2 regions of the Pseudarthrobacter sp. NIBRBAC000502772 genome follow, and region 1 is predicted to be linked to the other one. Evidence: predicted binding sites of a transcription regulator. Region 1 holds the regulator's gene; the other holds the start of a gene.
The links. Region 1 encodes LexA, which represses DNA repair genes until DNA is damaged. Its sites were predicted from a motif close to TCGAACANNTGTTCGA; they were not measured.
Positions count from the first base shown of each region.

Region 2: a site for LexA is predicted at 4,267-4,282, ahead of NIBR502772_RS14675 (DUF6504 family protein). Genes of this name have one in related genera too.

Region 1 covers NZ_CP041188.1:2,084,307-2,091,457, reverse strand. The annotation lists gene hisB (imidazoleglycerol-phosphate dehydratase HisB) at 1-144, opposite strand, end outside; gene NIBR502772_RS09735 (histidinol-phosphate transaminase) at 226-1,344, opposite strand; gene NIBR502772_RS09730 (LysM peptidoglycan-binding domain-containing protein) at 1,423-1,746, opposite strand; gene lexA (transcriptional repressor LexA) at 2,213-2,959, shown strand; gene NIBR502772_RS09720 (ATP-dependent DNA helicase) at 2,972-5,029, opposite strand; gene hflX (GTPase HflX) at 5,022-6,587, opposite strand; gene NIBR502772_RS09710 (class I SAM-dependent methyltransferase) at 7,023-7,151, shown strand, end outside.
Region 2 covers NZ_CP041188.1:3,189,170-3,196,320, reverse strand. The annotation lists gene NIBR502772_RS14710 (MBL fold metallo-hydrolase) at 10-651, opposite strand; gene NIBR502772_RS14705 (S-(hydroxymethyl)mycothiol dehydrogenase) at 648-1,733, opposite strand; gene NIBR502772_RS14700 (mycoredoxin) at 1,817-2,074, opposite strand; gene NIBR502772_RS14695 (SOS response-associated peptidase) at 2,222-2,953, shown strand; gene NIBR502772_RS14690 (VOC family protein) at 2,979-3,401, opposite strand; gene NIBR502772_RS14685 (chorismate mutase) at 3,421-3,741, shown strand; gene NIBR502772_RS14680 (hypothetical protein) at 3,797-4,186, opposite strand; gene NIBR502772_RS14675 (DUF6504 family protein) at 4,341-4,676, shown strand; gene NIBR502772_RS14670 (DNA polymerase III subunit alpha) at 4,673-7,151, shown strand, end outside.

The DNA.
Region 1 (7,151 bases):
GTGGTCGTAGAACGGGACAGACGTGTCGATGTCCGAAACGCCCGTGCCGTCGAGGTTAATCTCCACGAGCACTGACGATTCACTGGTGGCACGCTCCATGCGTGCGGTCCGGGGCGCGGCAGCGTTCGATCCGGTGAAGCTCATGGTCATATGTCCTTTAGGCGAAGTCAGTGGTGCGAAAGCGAAGGAGATGTGCCGGCGCGCGGCGGCGCCGATACTTCAAGTTTAGGCGGGCAGCCTGGCCTGGCTGGCCAGGATGCGTTCCAGCGACGTCAGGAAGGCTGTGGTCTCCGTCTCAGTTCCCGCCGTGACACGCAGGTGGCCGGGGATGCCGACGTCGCGGATCAGCACGCCGTCGTCCAGCAGCCGCTGCCAGACGTCATGCGGGCTGTCGAGGCCGCCGAAGAAGACATAGTTCGAATCGGAGGCGGCAGGTTTGAGTCCCATTCGCGTAAGTTCCGAAACGATGCGGTCGCGCTGTTCCTTGATGTCCTCGACGTCGGCCATCAGCGCAGTGCGGTGCTGCAGGGCGGCGAGGGCTGTTGCCTGGGTGATGGCCGAAAGGTGGTACGGCAGCCGGACCAGGCGCAGCGCGTCCGTGACTTCAGGAGCGGCAGCCATGTAGCCCAGGCGGGCGCCCGCGAGGGCGAACGCCTTGCTCATGGTGCGGGACACAATGAGGCGCTCCCGGCCGGGCAGCAACGTAAGGGCGCTCGGCGTTCCGTCGTGGGCGAACTCGTGGTAGGCCTCGTCAACGATGACGATCGTCTGGCCGGCCTCGCCGGCCTCGTACACGGCCTCCACAACGTCCAGGCCCAGCCCCGTGCCGGTGGGATTGTTCGGCGAGCAGAGGAAAACGATGTTGGGCTGAAGCTCTTTGACCTGCAACGCGGCCGACTCGGCACTGAGCCCGTAATCGTCGGCCCGCTGCCCGACGATGTACCCGGTGTCCGTGCCGCTGGCCAGGAGCGGATACATCGAGTACGTGGGCGGGAAACCCAGGGCCGTCCGCCCGGGTCCGCCGAAAGCCTGGAGAATCTGCTGGAGGACCTCGTTGGACCCGTTGGCCGCCCAGATGTTGGTGGCATCAAGACCGTGGCCGAGATACTCGGCCAGCGCTTCCCGGAGTTCGGTGAACTCACGGTCCGGGTAGCGGTTGAGGCCCGCCGCGGCTTCCGTCACGGCCACGCTGATCGCGGCCCGGACGTCCGCCGGGACGCCATGGGTGTTTTCGTTGACGTTCAGCAGGATAGGTACATCCAGCTGCGGGGCACCGTACGGGGTCAGCCCGCGGAGGTTGGTCCGGAGGGGAAGTCTGTTCAGACGCTCTAGCTGGTCATTCACCTGAACAGTTTAGGTCCGAAGCAGACGGCCGGAAAATGTGACGGCCTGCGGCGGCACACGCCCGAGCCCGCAGGCTCTTTACCTGGTGGGGACGAAGAGCTGCTGTCCGGGGACAACGCCGCCGGCGGAAAGGTTGTTCAACTGGGCAATATCCGCGATGACATCACGGGGATCACGCTCGGGCGCAACGGTACTGGCGATGGCCCAGAGTGACTGGCCGGCCTGCACCGTGACCGAGACTGTTGGCGTTAGCGACAGGTCGGCGGCAGAATCGGCGGCTTTTGCCGGGGCGTTGAGGAAACCTGCCAGGGAAAGCAGGATTGCGGCAAGAATCACGAGCGGGATGCCGATGAGCACAATCCGGCCCCTGCGCGTCAGGCGCAGCGGCGGCAACGGTTCCATGCGCTGCCTTGGCGCCGCTCCCGACGTCGGAACGGGTGCGGACCACTGCCGCGAGGTGAGGTCCTGCACGGAAATGAACTGCGGACGCGAGTCCTGCGAAGCAGATATAGCTGACATGAAATGAGCCCTCCTGGACCATACTGTGCTGCCCGGCGCGCCCTCCGCGTCCACTTGCCGGTGCCGGCCTGGGCCGTCCATAAATTCGAATATTCGAATCCGCAAGCAACGAGTAGAACACATGTTCGAACTTTGCTTCTTCATTTTTAGCACTTATCAACGAATATTGTCGAGACTCGCTAGAACAAATGTTTGAAAAAGCCCTGTGGCTGGCCTACGTTTGGATCAAAGAACAACCACCTCTGTAGTTGATCAGCAGGGTCTGACAATCAACTCCGACACCAGCCCCGGGGCGTTCCAGGCACCAGCGGCCGGAGCGGAGCCGGGCAACCGAAAGGCATTGGCGAACATGGCAGCACCAGCCGCCGAGGGCAAGGCGACACCGCAGCGCCGCCAGCCCCCACGAACCCCCAAGGGGCTCACCGCCCGCCAAAAGAAGATCCTTGAAACCATCCAGCGCTCGGTGAATGACAATGGCTATCCGCCGTCGATGCGTGAAATCGGTGACACCGTGGGCCTGGCGAGTTTGTCGAGCGTGACCCACCAGCTCTCACAGCTGGAGAAGCTGGGATACTTGCGCCGGGACCCCAAGCGTCCGCGCGCCATGGAAGTCCTGATGCCGTTGACGCTTGACGGCGGGTCCACTAAGTCGAACGGGACAACCAAGCCCTCACTCCTGCACGGCATCGGCGGGACGGTCACCGAACTTCCCTCTGCCATGGACACCGCGATGGTGCCGTTGGTGGGCCGGATCGCGGCCGGCGGGCCCATCCTTGCTGACCAGGTGGTGGAAGATGTGATGCCCCTGCCCCGGCAGCTCGTGGGCCAGGGCGAGCTCTTTATGCTGCGTGTGGCCGGCGACTCCATGGTGGATGCTGCCATCTGCGACGGCGACTGGGTAGTGGTCCGACGGCAGGCAGACGCCTCCAACGGCGATATTGTCGCGGCCCTGCTGGACGACGAAGCCACCGTCAAGACCTTCCGCCAGCGCGACGGCCACACGTGGCTGTTGCCGCAGAACACCCAGTACGAGCCCATCCTGGGCGATCACGCCACCATCATGGGCAAGGTCGTCTCGGTCCTCCGGTCGCTATAGGACTGCGCGCAGTCAGGCGCCCTTCCCGGCCAGCCTTTCCAGGGCGGCGAACGCTGTTTTGCGGTCCGTGGTGGGCCAGAATGGCGGCAGAGCGGCGCGCAGGAATCCGGCGTAGCGTTCTGTAGCAAGCCGGGAATCAAGCACGGCCACCACGCCTTTGTCTCCGGTGGAACGGATCAGCCTGCCCGCGCCCTGGGCCAGGCGGATGGCCGCGTGGGTCGCCGATACCGCCATAAAGCCGTTTCCGCCGGCCTGCGCAACGGCGCGGGATCGTGCGGTCATCAGCGGGTCATCCGGCCGTGGGAACGGAATGCGGTCGATCACCACCAGCCGGCATGATCCACCGGGAACATCAACACCCTGCCACAGGGACATGGTGCCGAACAGGCACGTATCGGGCTCGTCCGCGAACTGCTTCACGAGGGCCGTCATGGTGGAGTCGCCCTGGCAGAGAATGCTGAGGCCAAGCCGGGGACGCATCGCTTCAGCGGCCTCCTCGGCGGCTCGGCGGGACGAAAACAGACACAGGGCGCCGCCGCCGGACGCGCGGATCAGCGCCTCCAGTTCATCGAGGGCCTCCGGCGACGCCCCGCGGCCTGGCTTGGGGAGGTGCCCTGCGACATAGAGGATCCCCTGTTTGGGATAGTCAAAGGGCGATCCGACATCGATCCCGCTCCAGCTGGGCGCGCCCTCCCCCACCAGTCCCAAGCCGCCGGCGGTCGGTTCAAAGGCTGAGCCGATGGCCAGGGTTGCCGACGTCAGGACAACCGTGTGGCCGGCGAACAGCCCTTCGCGGAGCTTGCCGGCAACGCTAAGCGGCGCGATGTTGACCAGGACCGGCGCAGACTCGTCGGGCTGCGCATAGCCCTGTTGCGGATCGAAGGAACTTGCGCGGGAAAACCACACCACTTCGCGGTTTTCACGGGCCACGATCAGCCGCTCGCACAGTTCGAGGATCAGCATCAGGCGTGAGCGCGCGAGCTGCCGCCCGCCGTCGGCCGTTTGGCTGCCGTCCCCCTTGGAATCGGACAGTGCAGCACGGCAGGCCTCACGCAACTGGTCCACACAATCCAGCTGTTCGTCGTTGAGGCCATTCGGGAGCAGCCCGTTGGGCACGCCGTCCAGGGCGAGTTCCAGGTTGGCGGCAGCTGCGTTGAGGGCATCCACGGTGATGGCCGTGTGTTTCCTTGCGCCCGACGCCGCAGCGTGGATCATTGCCACGGAGAGTTGCCCCGACACCGCACCGGTGACCCGGTCCTGCAGTTCGTGGGCCTCGTCCACCACCACAACGTCGTACTCGGGAAGAACTGCCAGGCCTTCAAAGGCGCTGACGGCGAGCATGGCATGGTTGGTGACCACAACGTCGGCCTCGGCGGCGGCGTGGCGCGCCAGTTCGCTGAAGCATTCGGCTGCCATGGGGCATTTCTGGGCCCCAAGGCATTCCATGGACGTCACTGAAACCTGCCGCCAGGCCCGGTCTGTTACTCCGGGAAGCAGTTCATCACGGTCGCCCGTGGTGGTCTTCTCCGCCCACTCGCGCAGTCGCACCACTTCCTTGCCGAGTTGGGACGACGGCCCGCCCAAGGCAGCGGCGAAATGCGGGACGCTGGTGTCTTCGCCGAGGGAGAACAGCTGGCCCTCGGCGGGTTCCTCGGAGGGGAACCCGCCTTCGAGCTTGTGCTGGCACACATAGTTGGAGCGGCCCTTGACCAGGGCCACCTTGACAGGGCGGTCCAGGGCAGGGGTGATGGTCTTCAGCAGCCGGGGAAGGTCGCGGCCCACAATCTGGGTCTGCAGCGCAAGCGTGGCCGTTGACACCAGGGTGGGTTTGTTGCTCACGAGCGAGTGCGCAATGAGCGGAATCAGGTAGGCCAGGGACTTCCCGGTCCCCGTTCCGGCCTGAACCAGGAGGTGGTCGCCGGTTTCGATGGCCTTGGCCACCTGCCTGGCCATTTCGTGCTGCCCGCTGCGGCTTTGACCGCCCATGCCGGCCACGGCGCGGTCGAGCAGTTCGATCACGAATTCCTCGCCAGCCGTACCTTTGACTTCCCCCGCCGCAACCTCAGTCATGGTTGATGAAGGATTCCAGTTCAGCCGCAAGGCCCTCGCGCACCATCACCAAGGCGCGGGTACCGTGCTCGCCGTGATCCAGGCTCAGGATCTCGGCATCGGTCTCGTGCAGTTTGCTGATCAGGTCACCGCGGTCGTAGGGAATCAGGAGCTCCAGCTTCACGCCGGGCCGCGGAATCCCGTCACTGATGGCCCGCAGCAGTTCGGCGATCCCCTGCCCGGTGCGGGCCGAGACCACCACGTGGCGCGGCTCGCGCTGCTTGAGGCGCTCCACCACAAACGGATCAGCGGCATCGGCCTTGTTCAGGACAATGATCTCCGGCACCTTGCGGGCATCCACTTCGCTGAAGACCTTGCGGACTGCAGCAATCTGGCCCTCCGGGTCCGGGTGGGACACGTCCACCACGTGCAGGATCAGATCCGCGTCAGCCACTTCCTCCAACGTGGAGCGGAAGGCTTCCACCAACTGCGTGGGCAACGACCGGACAAACCCCACGGTGTCCGCGAGGGTGTAGCCGAGGCCATCGGAGGTTTCGGCCTTTCGCACTGTGGGATCCAGGGTGGCGAAGAGCGCGTTCTCCACCAGCACGCCGGCGTCGGTCAGCCTGTTCAGCAGCGATGACTTCCCGGCGTTGGTGTACCCGGCAATCGCAACGGAAGGCACTGAATTACGACGGCGGTTGGCCCGCTTGGTCTCCCGTGCCGGCTTCATTGCCGCGATCTCACGCCGCAGCTTGGCCATGCGGGTCCGGATCCGGCGGCGGTCCAGTTCGATTTTTGTTTCACCCGGTCCGCGCGAACCCATGCCGGCGCCCGCGCCGCCCACCTGGCCACCAGCCTGGCGGGACATCGATTCACCCCAGCCACGCAGGCGCGGCAGGAGGTATTCGAGCTGCGCCAGTTCCACCTGGGCTTTGCCTTCACGGCTCTTGGCGTGCTGGGCAAAGATGTCCAGGATCAGGGCCGTGCGGTCAATGACTTTGACCTTGACGATGTCCTCGAGGCTACGCCTCTGTGACGGTGCCAGTTCGGCATCCACCACAACGGTGTCAGCCCCGGTGGCCATCACGATTTCCTTGAGCTCGAGGGCCTTTCCGGAACCCAGGAACGTGCCCGGGTCCGGTTTGGCACGGCGCTGCACCATCCCGTCCAGGACTTCCGAGCCTGCTGTTTCGGCGAGGGCGGCGAGCTCACGCAGGGAATTCTCCGCGTCCGCCAAAGTGCCTTCGGACCATAGCCCGGCAAGGACCACTCGTTCGAGCCGCAGTTGCCGGTATTCGACCTCGGTGACGTCTTCGAGTTCGGTGGACAGCCCGGCCACGCGCTTCAGTGCCCGGCGTTCCTCCCGGTCCTGCTGGTCGCCGTCGTAGCTGGTGTGTTCGTCGTCCAAGCGGGAGATCGCCTGGGCCCTGCCGAACACGCCCTTGTCACCGTCTGCGGCGGTGACGTTCCTGGCCGGTACGTCCTTGGCGAGAATCCGGTCGATGACAGCTTGGATCTCCTCGGGACTCATGTCCTGGGCTGCTGGATCTGAACCGGTGTTGGGCTGGCTGGTCATGGTCTCCTTTGAAGTTTCGGCATTTTCAGAATAGTGCCGATCGTTGTTCAGTGGTGAAGTATTCGCGCTGGGCTGACTTGCAGTCATCCGGGCCTCCTGGTCTGCTGCGCGCCGGCCGGGACCGGACAGCGCAGGGAGTCTTCGCATTCGGGGATGCGTGGAGTGGTGGAAGCGCGGGCAAACAGCAAGGACCGGCGGCGGCAGATCGCTCGAGTATTGCCCGGCGGCATACCAGACACGGAAGACCTGGCATGTGGCGCACTTGCGGAAGGTTAATACCTGCATCGCTGCGGGGCACGGCTTCGGAACAGGCGGCGTCCGGGAGGGACACCGGCCGTGCCGGCTACTCGAAGATCAAGAACATGGGTCCAAGATTAGCAGAAGCGGTGCCCGCGGTTTCGCATTGTCCACCCCGGCCAACTAATCTGGCCAGTTATGGAGTCCGCACACTATTTCAGCGCATCGCCCGCCGGGCCGTTCACCCGCAAGCCGCTCACCGTGGAACTGGCCGGCGAGACGCGCACGCTGCAGACGTCCGGCGGCATCTTCAGCCCCGACGGCATC
Region 2 (7,151 bases), 1.1 Mb from region 1:
GGGGCCCCTTTAGTGGCCCCGGGCGATCCATTCGTCCAGGTGCGGGGCTTCGGCCCCGATGGTGGTGCTGGCGCCGTGGCCGGTCCGGACCACCGTTTCGGCCGGGAGCGGCAGCAGCCACGTCCGGATCGACTCGATGATGGTGGGGAAGTCGCTGTAGGACCTGCCCGTGGCGCCGGGGCCGCCCTGGAACAGGGTGTCGCCGCTGAAGAGCGAGCCCTCGCCGTCGGGTCCGTCAGCTAGGTGGAAGGACACCGAGCCGGGCGAGTGACCGGGGGTGTGCAGGGCCGTCAGGCTGACCCCCGCCACTTCAATGACGTCGCCGTGCTTGATGGCGACGTCGGGTTCCACATCCGGGTAGACGTTCCGCCAAAGCATCCAGTCTTCCCGGTGGAGGTGGATCGGTGCCTGGACGAGGTCCCAGAAGTCAGCTACTGAACGGATGTGGTCGTCGTGGCCGTGGGTCAGCAGGATCGCCTTGAGCTTCCGGCCACCGACGGCCGCGGCTACGGCCTTGGCATCGTGCGCGGGGTCGATCACCACGCATTCCTCCTCGTTGCCCACGATCCAGACGTTGTTGTCCACATCCCAGGTACCGCCGTCGAGCGAGAACGTTCCGGACGTGACGAGACGATCGATCCGGACGCTCACAGTTCCACCACCGAACGCAGCACGGAACCGGAGTGCATCTTCTCGAACGCTTCCTCCACCTGGTCGATGGTGATCCGCTCGGTCACGAAGGCATCCAGGTCCAGCTTGCCCTGCTTGTAGAGGCTGATCAGCATGGGGAAGTCCCGGGACGGCAGGCAGTCGCCGTACCAGGAGGACTTCAGCGAGCCGCCGCGGCCGAAGACGTCCAACAGGGGCAGCTCCAGGGTCATCTCCGGCGTCGGGACGCCCACCAGCACCACGGTGCCGGCGAGGTCGCGGGCGTAGAACGCCTGCTTGTACGTTTCGGGGCGCCCGACGGCGTCAATCACCACGTCAGCGCCGAAGCCGCCGGTGAGTTCCCGGATTTTCTCGACAGGGTCCGTTGCGGAGGAGTCCACGGTGTGGGTGGCGCCGAGGCCCTTGGCACGGTCCAGCTTTTTCGCGTCGATGTCGACGGCGATGATGGTGGTTGCGCCGGCGAGCGCGGCGCCGGCGATGGCGGCCACGCCCACACCGCCGCAGCCGATGACGGCGACCGTATCACCGCGCTTGACGCCCCCGGTGTTGATGGCGGCGCCCAGTCCGGCCATGACGCCGCAGCCGAGCAGGCCGATGGCGGCAGCATCGGCGTCGGGATCCACCTTGGTGCACTGGCCGGCGGCAACGAGGGTCTTTTCGATGAATGCGCCGATGCCCAGGGCGGCGGAGAGTTCGGTGCCGTCCTCGAGCGTCATCTTCTGGGTGGCGTTGTGGGTGTTGAAGCAGTACTGTGCCTGGCCGCGGTTGCACGCACGGCAGTTGCCGCAGACGGCCCGCCAGTTCAGCACCACGCGGTCGCCCGGGGCGACGTTCGTGACGTCCGGGCCCACGGCGCTGACCACTCCGGTGGCCTCATGGCCCAGGAGGAAGGGGAAGTCATCGCTGATGCTGCCCAGTTTGTAGTGCAGGTCGGTGTGGCAGACGCCGCTGGTGAGGATGTCCACCAGAGCCTCGCCCGGGCCCGGTTCCGGGACCAGGATGGTCTCCAGAGTGACCGGGGCCCCTTTGGAGCGGGCTACGACACCTTTGACTTTATGGACCACGAAAGGCTCCCTCAATGCAGATAGACAGAACGGGACCAACACGGATGTTGGTCCCGTTCTGTCTACCACACGAGCTGGCGTGGTCAGGCTGCGAGGCGGCTCTTTACCTCGGCAGCGGAAGGGTTGGTGGCGGCGGTGCCGTCCGGGAAGAGCACGGTGGGGACGGTGCGGTTGCCGCCGTTGAGCTTCTCCACGAGGTCGGCTGTGCCCTCCACTTCTTCGATGTTGATTTCCGTGTAGCCGATGCCCTGCGCGTCCAGCTGCTTCTTCAGCCGGTTGCAGTAGCCGCACCAGGTGGTGGAAAACATGGTGATGGTGCCGTTCTCGGGGGTAAAGTCCACGGAGCTCTCCTGAAATCGTTGAGGGGGTTCGTTCCCGTCAACGGTAACCCGAGGCGGGCTATTCCCTGAGCCAGCCCGGCGGATGCGGTGCCGGATGACAGTACATAACGCTGATGGCATGCTGGAGCCATGTGTGGACGCTATGTGATGGCACGGGCCGTGGGTGACTTGCTGGCCGACTTTGATGCCCAGCTGGAGGAGGAAGTGCACCTTCCGCCGTCATGGAACGTGGCACCGACCGACCCCGTGCCGATCGTCCTGGAACGGCTGATCGACGACGGCCCTGTGCGGCAGCTGCATGTTGCCCGCTGGGGCCTGGTGCCGTCCTGGGCGAAGGATCCTGGTATCGGCCCCAAGATGATCAACGCGCGGAGCGAGACGGTGCTGGAGAAGCCGGCCTTCCGCAAGGCCGTGAAGTCACGTCGTTGCGCTGTCCCGGCGGACGGGTACTACGAATGGAAGCAGGGCACCGGCAAAGCCAAGCAGCCCTACTACGTCCATCCAGGCAAAGGCAGCGGGCTGGTGTTCGCGGGCCTGTATGAGTGGTGGAAGGATCCGTCCAAGGCCGAGGGTGATCCCGGGCGGTGGATGCTCTCCACATCCATCCTGACGGCGGACACCCCGCCGCCCGGTGCCGAGTCCACAATTTTCGGCAAGCTCACCGCCCTGCACGACCGCGTGCCGCTGCCCATGGACCGGGCCACCATGGCGTCGTGGATCGACCCGCAGATCGACGACGCCGCCTTTCTGGTGGACCTGGTCCGCGCCCATGTGAAGGACGTCGCGGCCGACTGGCACGTGGATTCCGTTGGCACCGAGGTAGGCAACGTACGCAACAACTCCCCGGAACTGATCCGGCCGGTGGAAGCCTTGTTCTAAACCGGCACTCGGGCGGGACATGCCCCTAAACGGTGACCTTGCCGGCGTCGTCCACTGTCCACGTGGGGTTGTAGGCAACTTCCCAGCGGAAGCCGTCCGGATCGGCGAAATAGCCGCTGTACCCGCCCCAGGGCTGGGTGACCGGCGCGGCGACGATAGTGGCCCCGGCCGATGCCGCTTCCGCCATGACCCGGTCCACCGCCTCGGTGCTGGGCAGGTTGTGGCTGAGCGTGATGCAGGGGACCGGGCCGGGGACACCTACCCCCGCCTCGGCGTGCATCTGCGCGGCGTCCCACAGGGAAAGGATGAGGCCATGGTTGACCTGGATGAACACCACATCACCGGGAAACTCGCGGTGGACAGGCCAACCGAGGCCCTCCGCGTAGAACCGGCGGGAGGCGTCAACACTGCGAACGCCTAGTGAGATGAAGTCGACTCTGGGCTGCATGCTTCGATACTGTCAGAAGATGGCAACAATTCAAGGAAACGATAGGGACGCTTTGGCCGACAAAGAACAGCTCGCTGCTGTTCGGATTGCGGTAGACGAAGTTGACGAGCAGATTGTCACCCTCATTGCGCGGCGTGAACGCCTGATCCGGATCGCCGGAACACTGAAGGGGGACGACGCTGAAGTCCGCGCCCCCGGCCGGGTGGAACGAGTGATCGAGCATGTCCGGGCCGCCGCGGAAAAGAAGGACATTGATCCGGACATTGTGGAATCAACTTACCGGGCCATGATCTCGGGGTTCATCAAACTCGAAATGAAGGTCCACAGAGAAAGCAGCTGACGCTGCCGCAGGTGCTGTCCGGACACGCTTCCGGCAGCACCTGCCCCGGTGTTCCCTAGAGCGCTTCGTCGACGGCGACGCCCGACTGGAACTCCCTGCCGTCAGCCTCGCTGAAGGCCGACATGATGTGGCCCTTGCCCAGGCCATGGACGGCCGCGACGGGGAAGTTGCCGGTGATGGTGCTGCCCGAGTGCGTCACGCCGCCAAGATCATAGTTTTCCTCGGCGCTCTGGTCATGGCTGAACGAGTAGAAGGCAATGGCCTCCCCGTTCATGAACTCAATGCCCAAGCGTCTTTGCGATGAGTAATCAGGGCTCGCCGCCACCAGTCCCACTACGTACGCACCTGCCCCCGGTATGTTGCCGTCGATATCAAAGGTTGCCACGAGCTTTTCGTCCTGGGCCTTGATGCTTACGTGCTTGAGGAGTGCGTCATTGGTGCTCATGCCACAATCCTGCCTCCCTGCTGCCCGTCCGTCCACCCCTGTCTAGGTTTTGTCGGAGCGTCGTCGTAGACTCAAGGTATTCGAACATGTATTCGAATACCTTGCTTTTGCATCAGCATTTTGCATCAGCTCCGTTCAGTTCCGGGAGGCGCCCATGGGTATGTTCAGCGAGTCCGTGGACGTTGTCTGCACCCCCGCCGGCCAGCCGCTGAACCTCCAGTGGGCCGGACGGCACTACACGGTGTGCGCCGAGCCCGTCCGGTGGTATGAACGCCGGCAGTGGTGGGCCGAGGAACGCCGTGCGCCGCTCGGCAGCGGGCCGGGGCTGGTGGACCACGAAATCTGGCGCGTCCAAGTGCAGGCGGACCCGCGGGGTGCCGGCCCCCGGGATGCAGGAGAGCCGCTCACCCTGGACCTGAGCCGGCATACCGGCAGCGGCCGCTGGAGGCTCCTGCGGATCCACGACGCCCTCCGGCCACAAACAGCATGAGCTTCTCCCACCTTCACGTTTCCACGGCCTTCAGCGCACACTATGGCGTTGCCTGGCCCGACGAACTGGCCCAGGTTGCCGCCGCGGACGGCGCAACCGCGCTCGCCTGCACGGACCGGGACGGCCTCTACGGCACCATCAAACACCTCAAAGCCTGCATGGAAGCCGGCATCGACCCCATCGTGGGGGTGGACCTTGCGGTTTTCGACGACGACGGCGACCACCGCACCCAGCTCGCCGGCAGGGTAGTGGTACTCGCCCGCGGCCACAACAACGGGGCGGGCTACCGCGCACTGTGCCGGCTGGTGTCCGATGCCCATGCCCGCACCTCCGGCAAAGCCGGGGGAGCGGTGCCCGTGGCGGTCACCCGCGCCGAACTCGCCTCCCGCACGCTCGACCCCAAAACCCTGAAACCGGTCCTGACGGTCCTGATCGGCCCGGATTCCGACGTCGGACGGGCCATGAGCGGCCGCCGCTACCTCCGTCCGCGCACCCTTTTCAAAAGCTGGCTGGACGCCATGCCCCCAAGAACCCTGGTGGCGGAAGTCGTTTCCCAGCTCACTGCCCCCGGAGCGCCCCTGAGCACCGCCCACGCAGTACGAATGCTCAAACTCGCGGAAGAACACCACGTACCGGCCGTGCTCACCAACGCCGTCCGCTACTGCGCAGAGGACGGCGCCGCCACAGCTGACGTGCTCGACTCCGCCCGGACGCTGAAGTCACTCCCCGAACTCGCGGCCGAACCGCTGCTCCAGCCCAACGGGCAGGCCTGGCTCAAATCCTCAGCCCAGATGCTTCAGCTCGGCAAGGAAATCATCCGCGCCGCAGGGTATGGCGCAGCGGACCTCAAACAGCTGATGGCACAGACCGAGGCGCTCGCCGACTTCTGCCGGATTGACCCGGTGACTGACATGGGCTGGAAGCAGCCGGTGGTCCCCGAGGCATCGGTCATAGGCATCAGCCAGGACCCGCACGATGAACTGGTGCAGCGCTGTGAGGCCGGGATCAGCAGGCGGTTCCCCGGAATATCAGGCTCAGCCCACAAGGACATGCGCTCGCGGCTGGAGCACGAGCTGGGAATCATCAGGAACCTCGGGTTTTCCTCCTATTTCCTCACGGTCGCGGAGGTCTCCCGGATGATCATGGACATGGGGGTCAGGGCAGCCGCCCGTGGTTCCGGGGCCTCCAGCCTGGTCAACTACCTGATTGATGTCAGCCAGGTGGACCCCCTGCAACACGACCTGATCTTCGAACGCTTCCTGTCCCGGGACCGGGCCACGCTGCCGGACATCGACATCGACGTCGAAAGCGCCGAACGGCACAACGTGTACCGACGGATCTTTGACCGCTTCGGTTCCGAGCGCGTCACGCTGATGAGCATGCAGAACGGGTACCGCGCACGCGGTGCAGTCCGCGACGCCGGGATGGCCCTGGGGATGGACGATGACGACGTCGGTGAGATCGCCAAGCAGCTGTGGCGTTTTTCGGCCCGGAAATTCCGTGAGGCACTGGTTGAGAAACCTGAGCTGCGGGAGTTCGCCGGCCGGGTGGAACAACGGGACTTCGCCGAAAACCAGCAGCTTGACCTGCTGGTGGACCTCACGGAACGGCTGGACCGGCTGCCCCGCCATATCTCCATGCATCCTTGCGGGGTGATCCTGGGCGATGCCACGCTGCTTGACCGGACCCCGGTGCAGCCCAGCGGGCTGGGGCTGCCCATGAGCCAGTTCGATAAACACGACATGGATCCCATGGGCATGCTCAAGCTTGATGTCCTGGGGGTCAGGATGCAGAGCGCCATGGCGTTTGCCGTCCGGGAAGTCATCCGGATCCATCCTTCCAAAGCGGAAGTGGTGGCGGCAGGGGCCCACCCTGCAGGTCCTGACGGGACCGGGCCGGACTACATCGCCGAGAACGGCCACATCGACCTCAACGCCGTGCCGCTGGATGATGAACCAACCTACGAACTGATCCGCAGCACCCACACCCTGGGCTGCTTCCAGATCGAGTCACCCGGCCAGCGTGAACTGATCGGCAAGCTGGCGCCGCGTGAGTTCAATGACCTCATCATCGACATTTCGCTGTTCCGGCCCGGCCCCATGAAATCGGACATGGTGCGGCCCTTCCTGGAGCACCGGCACGGCTTCGCACCGGAGGTCTACCCGCACCCCGACCTGAAACCCGTGCTGCAGGAAACCCATGGCGTCACTGTCTTCCATGAACAGATCCTGAAAACCTTCCACGTGATGACCGGCTGCGGCCTGGCGCGCGCGGATGAGTTCCGCCGGGCGCTCGGCAACGAGGTCCACGAGCTGAAAGTGGAAGAGTTCTTCCGCAGGGAAGCCCGGATCAAGGGGTACACCCCGGAAGTGGTGGACAAGGTCTGGGGGACCCTGAAAGCCTTTGGCAGCTTCGGCTTCTGCAAGGCGCACGGTGCGGCATTTGCCGTTCCCACCTACCAGTCCGCCTGGCTCA